One region of the Methylomonas sp. 2BW1-5-20 genome, then DNA from elsewhere that is predicted to be linked to it. Evidence: riboswitches for the same ligand, from Rfam matches in the RefSeq annotation. Region 1 holds a riboswitch; each other region holds the start of a gene.
The links. Region 1 has a riboswitch for cyclic di-GMP ahead of ACH50O_RS21715 (hypothetical protein). Riboswitches for the same ligand answer to the same signal wherever they lie in the genome.
Positions count from the first base shown of each region.

Region 1 (4,222 bases):
GTCGCCGTAAATCAGCGATCCCCCATAACGCCCCCGGTACAACTCCACACCGGTCATTCCCATGACGCCGGTACCGGCCAAAGTTTGGGAATCGATGGCAAAATCGGGACTGGTCGATTTGACGTACCGATTCGGCGCCTGCCCGCCGGGATTACTCGCACTAATGGGGGTTATGTCGTGTACCAAATTTTGCGCGGGAATTTCGGTGCGACTGCTGTTGCCCAGGTAAAACGAGGAATCGCTACGGGTCAGGTAATCCGATTCCTGGGTGTCGTAGTAGTGCACCAGAAAATGGCCGGGGTTGCTGCTATTGCCGCCGATAAAGGCGGCCATTGCCTCGCGATCCATATTCATCGTGAACGTGCCCCCGCTACTGGCGTTCAGCAGGGCGGCTTTGGCCGCGGCCGGCAGCAGATACGCAAACCCTGCCGTCGCCAGTAGAAACAGGACTTTAAAACGATGCGGATTGAAAGTGTTCATGCCGTTCTCCAAAAATCAATTAATCGACGCTTGCGTTTCCCGGCCAAGCCCAGCCCCAACAAACCGCTCGCAAACAGCCAGACCGCGCCCGGCACAGGCACCACGGTAGTCTGCAAACTGAAAGTACCGACGCGATAGTCGCGAATGCCGCCCAGATGATCAAAACCCGCACCTAGTCCCAGGCCGCCGGAAAGACTCAAGGTATCGCCGGTAAGCTGCGTATCGACATCGAACAGATCGAAGCCGCTGATCCGAAACCCGAGGTGGTTCATCAACACCCAGCCGGAGCGCCCCGTCGCCACATCGACCAGCGTTGGGTCGTATTCCAGAGTCATATCACCAAGTAGCACGCGGTTCGCGGGCGGAGTGACGTCCACTCGATAACGCATCGCCCCGCCCAAACCGATTGCGCCGGTAGCGCTGCCGCTCAAATTGGCGGGATCAAAGCTAAAGGTCGTTGCCTGGTTTTTGCGGCCGGCCGGATTGGCGGCAACATGACTGCCGTTGACCTGAAATTGCAGACCCACAGCCGAAATTTCATCGGAAACGCTGTCGTATAAATCCGGTGTGTTTTCGTCACGAAGCTGAAAGAAGGTCTTGTCGGCAGCCGAGGCCGCGTAAAATTCTTCAAGATAAAGCGATGGCCGGCAGCAAATCGGGAAACTGGCACGTGGCGTGTCGGGGTAGGTATCCTGAATCACGCCGGCGATCAATGCGTCGCGATCCAGACTCAGGATCAGGGCGCCGCCGCTGACGCTGGCAGCCCGCGCATTACCAGTCATACCGATGATAACCAGCGTAAGTACGGCCAGACAACAGTATCGCAGCTGATAGTTAGTGATGTTCATAGTCTGTTCTCTATTACGGGAAAACGAAGGCACGCCACCCGGGAATCCGGCTGCTTTGAGCCGGATGAAATCGCGGAGCGCCGTTCGCGAAGGTAGTTATTGATTTTTTCGGTTCGCCTGTCCCTATCCTGGCGAACCGAAAACACACTCGGGACGCGCGCACGCGTTAAGCGACCCGTCCGAGACGCTGGGGTTTAGGCCGACAAAGCGCTAACTTTACGGCGATTACAGCCCATCAAACCCAGTAGCGCACTGCCGAACAGCCAAACGGCGCCCGGCACCGGCACGGCTGCCGGCGCATTCAAGCTAAGATGCCCAACGATGGCGTTTGGCGAGACCGTGGCACCGTAATTGGTCAAAAACGAACTCCAGGTCAGGAAAAATGCGCTGGGTGAAGTGGTTGGACCAACGCCGCCGCCAAAGATCAAGTCGCCATCCAAATGTAACTCGCCGCTGCTGTTTACGGATTCGCTGACGTTGGTCAATTGCAAAAAGGTGGTGGCGCCAAAACCGGTATCGTGGGTAACCAGATTCCAAATGCCGGAAAATTTCTGCAATGTAAAATCGTAAGGCTGCAAAGTACCGAAAATTGAACTGGTCATCCGGAATGCCCCGCTCAAGCCGATTTGGCCGACTGCGGTGTTATTGGTATCCATGGTTGTAGCTTGCTTGCTGCGGTTGCCGGCATAGCCGATTTTGGTGGGATTGTCGTTCACCGGAAACAGCATATGGTTAGTATTTGCCGTGCCGTTACTGGCGGTCAGGTTAGCCGCCGGGGTAGTGTTATAGCCGGCATCGTAAAATCGCTCGATAATGAAACCGCTACTTGCGGTGCTGAACGCAGTGTTATCGATTGTAATCGTGGCGTCTCCGCTAACTAACGCGGCGCTGGCGGCAGCCGGCGCCAACAAGCCGGTCAGGGCTGTAAATGCCAGCATACTGGCGGACGCGAGTTTCAAGCCATGGGTTTTCAAAGCAATCATGTTTTATCCTTAAAAAGTGGTTTTGGTTGAAAAATTTCCCAGCAACATAATGCCCAACAGATGCTTGTTGTCCGCACCCAATTGAATTCTTTGTTGTTGAGGCAACCCGGCTGTCTGCATGCAGACCCGCGGTTTTCCGGCTCCGTCTCGCGGCGGATGTGGCAGGGATGTCGCGTTCCCGGCGACAGTGCTCGGATCCTTGAGCGTTAAAGTCCTTGTGCTCCTGTGTTGAGTTTTTTCGGCTACACGCCGTTCATAGCCTGAGCCGACCCGGCTAGGCGCCGACGCTTAAACATACAGCCCGCCAAACCGGACCGAACACATCGCCAAAATGCATGTAAACGGCCGACAATCATCTAACGGCAAAACAACGCCGCACACGATTACCAGGACGACTTGGCTACTGTTAAATTTTTCAGGCCACGCAGCCCGTCAAGCGTTAACTCTTATCGCATTCAATACCTCATCGAAAATGTCAGATAAGCGGCCCGGCCCTGCGCCGCAGCCACGCGACCGTCGAAATAGCCGTAAGGCTGAAAATAATCGCTATCGCTGAGGTTTTTCACGGTAGCCGCCCATTTGAAATGCGCGGTTTCGTAAGCCAAAGCGGCATCGAAACTGTGATAACCAGCGGTTTTGAAGTCATTGTTGTTCGACAGATACGCACCGCTGCGTAAATAAACCCCAAAGCCCAAACTAAGTCCGGCAAACTCACCCCATAGCAAACGATAATTGGCCCAAATCCGCCCGCTATCTTCCGGCACCAGTGCCAGGCGATTGCCGATCGCCACGCCGGCCTTGTCATCGACGAAGCTGGCATCGGTATGGGCGTAATTGGCCAACAGATTCAGACCTTCCAGCGGCTGCCAGAGCAAATCCGCTTCGATGCCGCGCGAACGCTGCCGGCCGGCAGCCAGCGAACGTCGCAAAACATCGCTGTTATCGGTAACCGCTACCTGACTGCGATCAATCTGATAGAGCGCTAATTGCCCGCTAAACTGTTTCGCAACATCAAACTTAAAACCGGTTTCCAGATGTCGAGACAACTCCGGCAGCGGGGCATCGACAAAATTCACGAACGGCTGGCCGCGCATGCCTCCGCTATAGCTGATAAACCAGGAAATTTCCGAATTCAGATCGAACACCGCTCCCACGCGCGGCAGCCATTTCAAGGTATCGGTTCGGGCGCCGAGACCGGTCCGGGTGTTATTGAAATCGATTGCGACGTCGCTTAACCGTAAGCCGTTCAGTAAATGTAATCGCTCGTACAGCGTACTTTGCCATTGCGCATAAGCCCCATAAGTGACGTTTTGTATGAACTGATTGTTTACTCCCGGCCCCGGCGCTTGATAAGCACCGCCAAAAGTTGGCGAACGCAGATCGACGATGCCGGCACCCAAACCCAACGGACCGAAATCGCCATCGACAAAGCCGGCATCGTTCAATTCGCTGTGGTCGACGCCGATCAGCAGCTGATTATCAGTCGGTCCCAGCTGAAATTTAGCCAGTAAATTGCCCAGGACGCTGCGTTCCTGCTGCTCTTGAAACAGCTCGGCATTGACCAAGGCCCAATTGGCGTCCTCCAGCAAGGGCCGATCCGCGACAAAGCCGTCAGCACCAAACAAGGTCTGAATTTTTTCGTCGAATTCCGAACGAGCCAGACGCGCCTTCAGTGACCACTGCCAAATACGGTCGATTCGATGTTCCACTGAAGCCCAAACCGCCGCCGACTCCGAGCGGCTATCGGGTAAATCGCCAGGCCCAAGAAAGACATTTCTGCCCGCTCGAAAGCTGCCGGCAACGCTGCCTGTCGCCGGCAGCCCCTGATATTCCGGCTGCTGCCAGCGCGACAACTTGCCTTGGATGGTCAAGCGAGTCCTATCGTTATCCGTGAATACCAGCGCGGGGTTG
Region 1 covers NZ_CP184127.1:4,725,138-4,729,359, reverse strand. The annotation lists gene ACH50O_RS21725 (hypothetical protein) at 1-480, opposite strand, end outside; gene ACH50O_RS21720 (hypothetical protein) at 477-1,328, opposite strand; gene ACH50O_RS21715 (hypothetical protein) at 1,523-2,311, opposite strand; cyclic di-GMP riboswitch class I at 2,409-2,484, opposite strand; gene ACH50O_RS21710 (TonB-dependent siderophore receptor) at 2,767-4,222, opposite strand, start outside.

Region 2 (4,222 bases), 1.7 Mb from region 1:
CAAATCGGCGATTTGACGACTGCCGGCAAGGCAGCATCTAAAATTCAATACGGCGCAACACCCGCGGCAGTATTGGCATTGGGCGGATCAAGCCTGACAGCTGCCCAGCGTGCCGCCAACGGCATCGGCGGCGCCATCAGCGCGACCAGCGACCGCCCTTTAAATAATCCAAACCTTTGGAACGCGACCAACCAATCCTATACCGGCGTCGGCAGCTTTACCAATGTAAATTACACCTCCGCCGCCAGCTCGGCGACCGTTGACGTGAACGATGTCACCGACTACGGTTGGGGTAATGGCACCAACCCCACACTGGGCGACAGCCACAAAGTTGACTTCTTCAACTTCCGTCTGGACCAAACCTCGAAGGTCACCATTAAATGGAACGTGGACTCGGACGGAACCTATATTGACTCTGCCTTCAGCCTATATAGCGGCGTACTGAATTACCAGGGACACGACGATGCCAACGAAAAACTTAATCCGGTTGTCGTGCCTGGCGGCAAAAGACAGGATGCGCTCGATTCGCAAACAGCGCCAGTCGATTCCCAAGGCATAGCCTCGTCATACCGCAATACCCTGAGCAACACTCAAAGTTATGTCGGCCAGTTCAATGCCTTGGCCAACTGGGGTCAATCCAACGTTTCCGGCGACTGGGGTAACATCGCGTTCTTAAAAGCCGTCAACGGAAATGCTGCGTCAGCAGCGGGATTTAGCAGCAACGCCGCCGATACCTTAGAAACTTTGGTCATCACTCTGACAGCCGGCAACTACACTATTGCTGCTTCAGGCGCACTGAACGCGCTTGCCAACGCCTCTTTGGGCACACTGGGCTCGGTCGATTCATTCGGCTTAACCAACCTGCATGGTCACTTGCAGTTTTCCGCCGTTGCCACAGCCGCAGCCGTACCGGTTCCTGGCGCTGTATGGCTGTTCGGCAGCGCGATGTTAGGCTTCTTGGGCTTAAACCGCCGCAAAACAAGCGTCGCCGCCTAAGCTTTTTGCGATTTCAGCCGGCGGCGCAATGCCGACCGGTTTTTAGTTACGGACCACCAGGAGCAAGGATGCTCCTTCCTTCCCATTCCTAGCGCGACTATTTAACGCTAGTCGACTCAAGATCCTCACCGACTTTCCGAATAATACCAAATCGGCTGACGCAGCCACGCCAACCGCCAACCTCATAGCTATTTTGCAAAACTCCATGCACGAGCGATGGTCGCCATTTTGAAACTCGCCGCAAAATCAGGGGTAATGCCACAATCAAAATGCCATATAACACAGTTTAATTATTTAAAAACCAATAGCGAATACCCAAGCCAATAAAAACAATGCCTTACCGTTATGGCATGCGCATTGCTCAATGATAAGACACCCGCTTGACATGCGCCAGGACTTGGTAAAGAACCCTAGGTCGCACAGGACGCGAATTACAAGCTATGTCGGGGCGTAGACTGGCTTAACTGAACATTATTTAAGAGGTGATTAATGCTAAACAAATTTCTTTCCAAACGCAGCAGCGCCTTGGCGCTCTCTGTAAAGGCCTTGGGCGCCGCGGCATTGATTGCCGTAGCTGCGCCGGCGGCGGCGCATGTCGATTATGTGGATCTTAGCGATCCTTTCTTGTCCCCTGGCGGCGTCAATGGCGGCACCTTCAGCAACTACGGCTGGTATGACGGTACGACTCAAACTTTAGGTGATACGCATCAATTGGCTCAAGGCCAGTTTTTTAAATTCCACTTGACCCAGGATTCAAAAATAACGATTAACTTCAGCGACGACGGCAACACCGGCTTGCTAAACCCATCGTTCAGCCTGTACGCCGGATTGCTACCCGATGAGGCGCATGATGACGCCACTACCGATCCGTTAAACCCTAACCACTTCGTCGCCACACCAACACCTCACACGGTATACGATGCGTCGCCGGTGGATAACGGTGTGACCACGGACGCCGCCGGTCATGTCTCACCCTTCCGCGACACAGCCAATATTCACAATTTCAAAGGGCAATTCGATGCCCTGCACGATTGGAGTATGGCGAATGAAGAAGGCGCATGGGCAGTCATCCTATACCAAACTCACGTAGCCACTACTGGCGGCGCCAACATTGCCACCTTAAGCAATTACTTTCTGCGCGCCGGCGATTACACCATCGCCGCGGCGGGTAACGTGAATTGCGGTAGCAACGTAAGCTGCCCGAACACCAATTTGCCCGGCACCATTTCCTTGAGTGTCACTGCGGTTCCGCTACCGGCTTCCGCTTGGCTGTTCGTTAGCGCCATAAGCGGTTTTTGGCTCAATCGCCGTAACAAAGCGACTTACCAAGCCGCTTGACACAGTTTAGTTAACGGAATTTGGATAGAACAGGACGTTCAACCAAGGACGGTACTATCGCCACATCCACCGCGAGGTGGAGTCGGAAAGCCACGGATGCTGAGCTGGGAGAGACTCAGGATGGCCGGGTTGCAAACGACTGGCTTCCCATTAAGACGGTAACTTAATCGGGAACCTAATCATGACAACATATAAAAATGTAAAAAGGAAAGAAGTTATGAAATCTTTTGCTCTAAAAGCATCTATGTTAGGAATCCTGGGCGGTATGGCACTGGTTTCCGGATCGGCAATGGCGCACGTCGGTTACGGCAGCGCCTTATATCAAGGCGCAGGCACATACGACCCACTCACCGGCACCACTGCAGTCAGCAGCGCTTACGGCGCGGCCAGCAACTTCACCGCAACCGCATCCAGCAACGGCGGTTATCTGGCTGGCTTGAATCCTGATAGCCTGGGCAACACCCACGACGTCCGCTTCCGTTACTTCATCCTGAACAGCGACTCTCTCGTAAGTTTCACCATTAACGGCTTGAGTAACAGCAACGGCGCCAGCACTTTGAACCCAGGGTTTTCTTTGTACAAAGGCGTTGTTCCAGGAGCTTCACATGACGGCGTGGGCGATGTGGCTTCGGTAGCTACCGATCCGGATACTGCGGCTTATTTGGCAACTGCCAAAGATTTCGCTTCCTGGTCCCCATTTGCCGGCGTCAACGGTTTGCGCGGCGGCGCGGCCGCAGGCACACCTAGCAATCCGACCGGGCTGTGGGGCGTATTCGATACCAACGGCAATATCACCACCGGTAATAACGGCACCACCGGCGCGACCGACACTCATGGCCCCAACTACCTGGGCGGTTTGGATACACCTAAAGTGGCCACCATCGTATACACAGGAATTTCCGGTGCCGACGCAGCAACCGGCTCTAGCTTCACCAACTCTTCCGGCGGCACTACTGCAATCCTGGGTGCGGATGGCTTAGTTGACAACAAAGTCAGTTGGTCAGGCCAACTGGCGGCAGGCATTTACACCTTGGCGATTGGCGGCGCGAACGGGGCTGATTACGCTCAGCTTTACAGCGATATTTTCGCTGGCGGCGCCACTGCAGGCAGTTCATTTGCTGCCGCTTATACAGCTGACCGTTTAGCCCGTAGTTTGAGCATCACCGGCTTCCAAGTTACTGCGGTGCCACTGCCTGGCGCAGCGTGGATGTTTGTATCCGCGATGATCGGCTTCCTGGGCTTGAACCGTCGTAAAAGCCACGCTTAATTACCCTTGTTACTGCCTAAACACTGCGTTTTTCGGCAAATAAACCTTGGGAGGAAGCGTTAAAAAAATGGATAAGCAAGATGCAATAACTCACTTGCTTATCCAGATTCAAGGAGCAGGCTTAGGCCTGCTTTCTTTGTATTCGGCAATTTCAGTTCAAATCTCGGCGCCCGACATTCGGCGAACACAACGCAAAACGCTGCTATTTGAAGTGCAATGACTGCAAGCAACCTTAACGAAACTTCTGAGTTCACCAATAGCCCAAATAGGGCGGGACGGCGAACAGTGCAACAGCAACGGACAAAAATCACTAGCGCCAAAATTTTGATGATTAGGCATTGAGATCCTTGATGTTAAAATCAGCCGATTACCCCGTTAATATTGTAAGCCGATGAAATACCTAAACACCTTTGCCGGACTGATATTGCTAGCCAGCCCCGTATGCCATGCAATACAGGAAGGACAAGCCGTACCAAACTGTCCCGCCGTATTGGAAAACCAGCAAGCACTGGATTTTTCGGCCTATAAAGGCAAAGTGATACTGATAGATTTTTGGGCGACTTGGTGCGGACCTTGCCAAAAGTCCATGCCTTTTTTAAACACCCTGCGCAACCAGCATCA
Region 2 covers NZ_CP184127.1:3,034,789-3,039,010, forward strand. The annotation lists gene ACH50O_RS13875 (hypothetical protein) at 1-996, shown strand, start outside; gene ACH50O_RS13880 (hypothetical protein) at 1,486-2,334, shown strand; cyclic di-GMP riboswitch class I at 2,384-2,471, shown strand; gene ACH50O_RS13885 (hypothetical protein) at 2,552-3,601, shown strand; gene ACH50O_RS13890 (TlpA family protein disulfide reductase) at 3,993-4,222, shown strand, end outside.
Region 2: it holds a riboswitch for cyclic di-GMP, as region 1 does, so the genes downstream of both, ACH50O_RS13885 (hypothetical protein) here and ACH50O_RS21715 (hypothetical protein) in region 1, are expected to answer to the same signal.

Region 3 (4,222 bases), 1.3 Mb from region 1:
ATGATCCTTGTCACTGACCTTCTGATTATCCGGTAACAGTAAATCACTCATGTTACAGTTTTATAACAATGGTCGAGTTTTATGGGTGTTTTCGTGCGGCAGGACGGATTTCGACCTTAGCTAACAAGCTTAGGCGACTCGGCCGGATGGCTGCGCAAGCTGGCTAAAATCCTATTTTCGGGTATGCCGGAATAGTCGCTAAGCGTGTCGGAGCTATTTGTCCCCGCCCGTCGTTGTCATATAACAGTTATCAAGCTTTCTGCGCCATTACTCGTTTGATGCCACATGTCTGATCGGCGTACAGGCGGGGCAGGTGACTTGCAGCAATTCTCCGCTATGACGATGCCGTAATGGTCTAGCGCGGCCGTCGAGTTGATTCATATCCTGGTATAGCTGATTTTCCCGGCCGATCACTTCCCGCTCGTGTTCGAACGGATACAAAGTCTGGCTCATGCCGCCGGTGTCGATAAAGTGTTCGGCATCCAACAGCATCAATTTAGCGTGCAGTAACTCATGCAACAAGGCGTCGGCCGGGGAGATGCCGCAGGCCGGGGTACTGTCGCAGCCCGGATCGTTTAGCAATTGCGCGCCCAATCGGGTATCGAAATAGATGGTAGCGCTATCCACGCCAAATTGATTGCCCCAGGCTTCGGTCTGCCAAGTCCCGGCTTGATATTTCAGGCTTAATTTTTGTCCGCGAAGCTCGTTAATCAAACTGATGATTTGCGGATAGTGCGAGTAATACGCCGCGATTTCGCTTAAATCGGCGGAAATGGTTTTCGGGTCGGCGGAGTTGGCTTGATAGCTATTTTGCAAGAAGCTTGTAATAGCGTCGGCCGCGGCGCTATCGCCGGGTAAACCGGTCTGCTTTGCCGTGTATGCGGCAAGTACCTCGGCGGCGGTCGGCGGTTGGATTCGCCGCAGACGGATGACCGGGCTGCCTTGTTCATCCAATGCCATGTTGGTCTGCAACTGATTACCTGGCTTGATGAGTTGGCCAGCGACCGCTTGTAACGGCTGAGCACTGTACAACTCGTCCGCTGTTACCGTGCGCGTCGTCGCCAGCATGCCTACGCAAAAACTCAAGACCAAACCGACGTTGCGCCGCCGGTTGTTGGCGGGCGCCATATCTCGGCTGCGGCTGTCTTCCTTTAAATACAGGCCGTGGCGCCGGGCAATGTCCTGCAATTCGATAAATGCAGCCGGACCGGTTTTACCTAAATTTGCCCTGCAAACCAAGGCCGGTTTGCCGTCGATGATGCAGGGATGCAGAAAATGATGTGCCGGGTACTTGAGATACCAGTCCTGCAAGGCTTTGGCCAATCCGGCCGTGTCGATAGCGTGTGCTTGTTCCGTGTAGGCCTGGTCAAGAAGCTTTCGAGAGTCTTCCATGTTTAATGTCCTTGGGGTGCTGGCTGTATGGCGAGATGTTGCTTAAACCAAAACTTTAGCAGTCCGAGCTGCAGTCCGGCAAGGCTTGAACTTAGAGGCAAGGTGCTACGCGGCCGCTACGGTCCGTCTCTTCTTATCGTCCGCAAAGGCCAGTAATTCCGCAGAGTATCGGCTTCCTTCAGACATTTTCATTTATTGGCCGCGCCGGCTGGGTGTTAGTCGAGGTAATACATTTCACGAAATTGTCATAGTCGTGTAACCGAAACCGTCGATTTGGTTTGGAATAATTCGCCGCAATTGAGGGTGGCTGGATACGGATTGGCTGCCTCGTAGTTGGAGCAAAAAGGAGCAGGGACGGCATGCAAAAGGAGTGGGCGATGGAAGAGGTTAGGGAGTAGGTAGTGGCAACAAACAAAATGGTAGCGGGGAGAGCGGCACCGTCTTGGTGTTAGATAGTTAGGAAGCGTGTAAAAGCCAAACTTGTCGCGAGGCAAGGACGGAAAGCCAACGGGCCTTGGAGAAAGGCGGCTGGGTTGTCACCTTGTGTTAATCAATTTTTTAAACATAAGGATAAACAAATGAAATTTACGAAAACTTTGGTAGCGGCAGCTCTGTTGGTCGGTGCTTCTGGCGCGCAGGCGTCTGTGCAATTGTCAACCGATGCATTTAAAGGTGGTTCAGAGTTTATCTTGACTTTGTGGGACCAAGCAGGTGCCAAATCCTATACTTTAGATTTGGGCTTGACTGTTGCGGCATTCAAAGCCGACGTAACCGCACCACACTCTTGGACTATTTCCAGCAGTACTGATGCAAATTTCGCTTCAGTTTTATCTAATGCGGATTTTGCAGGTCTTCAGTACAGTGTAGTCGGCGGTCAACAAAAAGCTTCATCTGCAGCGGAATATCCTACTGTCGGATACGGTTTGTACACCACGCTCAATTCGCAAAATACTCAAGCCGATTTACAAGGTAGATACGGAACTGCAAACATGACCAACTTGAATGGTTCTCTGCAGAAATTATCTACCTATTTGGGTGTGGTTAATACAGCTCAAGGTGGTGTGGTTGATGTGGCTCAAAACCTGAGCGATTTTCAGACATCCGATAAACCTGCATATGCTGGCAAAAACTGGAGCGGCAACATCGGAGGAAGTATGGGGGGCGTCGCTAGCAACCTGGATCTAGTTGGTACAGCAATGCATTTTGAGTATGTCGGCGGAAGCACAGCTTCTAAGCCCGTGTATACCGAATATGACAATGTCTGGAACTTTACGCTGAACACCGTTGGTGGTGTTACCACAGGTACGCTGACTTATGATGCGATCCCAGCTGCAGTGCCACTTCCTGCCACCGCCTGGATGTTCCTGTCCGGTGTAATGGGCTTGTTGTCATTCAAACGTCGTAAAAGCGCTGTTTAATCAAACCGTGCGCCGCACCGGCCTAGGCCGGTGCGGTCAATCTGCGATCAATTCTTTTAAGGACCTTAAAAATGAAAGTTAAAGCATTATCCGCAGCGATTGCTGTGTTGTCTCTCGGCGGTTTTTCACAAAGCTCTTTCGCTCTTGCGCCCAGCGCGACCATCAACCTGGAACTGAATATTTCCGGTGCCACAGCTCAAGATAACAATCTGGAAAGCTTGGTCAAAAACAATGTTTGTCAAGCAGGTACTTTTGATAAGTATCAGTACACCACGGTGACAACCGATTACACCGCTTTCACCTGTACTGTTAACAGAACTAAGGTTACAGGCTTGTCCGGTACTGGTGCCGTTAATGTATTGATCCGTAAGCGCTCCAATGGAGGATCGTCACAAGGTGTGGTGCCGTTGCTGAGCAACTTACCTATTTCTCAGCTGGCTATTATCGCGAGCGGCACTGGTGCTTGTACGTCCGCGGGCACCAATCTGTACAATTGCCCAACGTTGACCACCAAGACCTCTGACTTGGGAATTTCCGATGTTAACCCTGAGTTGTTCGTAGGTGTTAATACCGAAACCGACAATGGTTTTACTGCTGTTGATCCTGCGCAGGTTAAATCTAAACTGACTGTCACACCAGCTGCTGCCCTAGTATTCGGTGTGCCGGTTTCTTACAATTTGTATAAAGCCTTGCAAATCGCTCAAGGTCTGACCGCTGGTGGCGCTTGTACTGCAACTGTTGCTAACCCTAATGCGGATTATACCGAAGCTTGCTTGCCAAGCTTGACTAAGTCGCAAATCTCCGGTTTGGTATCCGGCAACATTTCGACCTGGGATCAGTTCACATTGTTCGATTCCTCGACAAGCAGTTATGTGCCGTTAACCAGCTTCCCTGGCGTTACCGCGCCCGATGATAATCTGGTGCATTTTTGCAAACGTATCGGCGGTTCCGGCACCGGTGCGCAGCAATATGCCAAATTCCTGAATACCCCATGTACTGAAAATGGATTGCCAGTTGCTTCTAATGCTGATACCGGTCCACAGGTAACCGATTTGTCAGGTTCCGGTGATATGGAAAAGTGTTTGGATGACTTCAGCAAAGGTACTCAAACCGCTAAAAACTACAAAAGCCCAACTTCAGTATTTTTCGATCCTAGTCAGCCAAACGATAATTATCTGATCGTTAACCAAGGTGCTGCTAAATCTTGGGCTTTCGGTCAGCAGTCGCTGGAGAAAAACCTGCCGGTTGCCAGCAACGGCAACAAATTGGCGTTTGACTACCGCTTCATCAAAATCGACGGCTACGCACCAACCTTGGCCAACGTGTTTGCCGGTAAATATATCGATTTCGCCGAGTCAACCTGGCAATATCCAAAAACAGGTCTGAGCAACGACAAGAAAACCCTGGCGACT
Region 3 covers NZ_CP184127.1:1,118,805-1,123,026, forward strand. The annotation lists gene ACH50O_RS05125 (hypothetical protein) at 1-51, opposite strand, end outside; gene ACH50O_RS05130 (hypothetical protein) at 268-1,392, opposite strand; cyclic di-GMP riboswitch class I at 1,856-1,933, shown strand; gene ACH50O_RS05135 (hypothetical protein) at 1,971-2,810, shown strand; gene ACH50O_RS05140 (hypothetical protein) at 2,882-4,222, shown strand, end outside.
Region 3: it holds a riboswitch for cyclic di-GMP, as region 1 does, so the genes downstream of both, ACH50O_RS05135 (hypothetical protein) here and ACH50O_RS21715 (hypothetical protein) in region 1, are expected to answer to the same signal.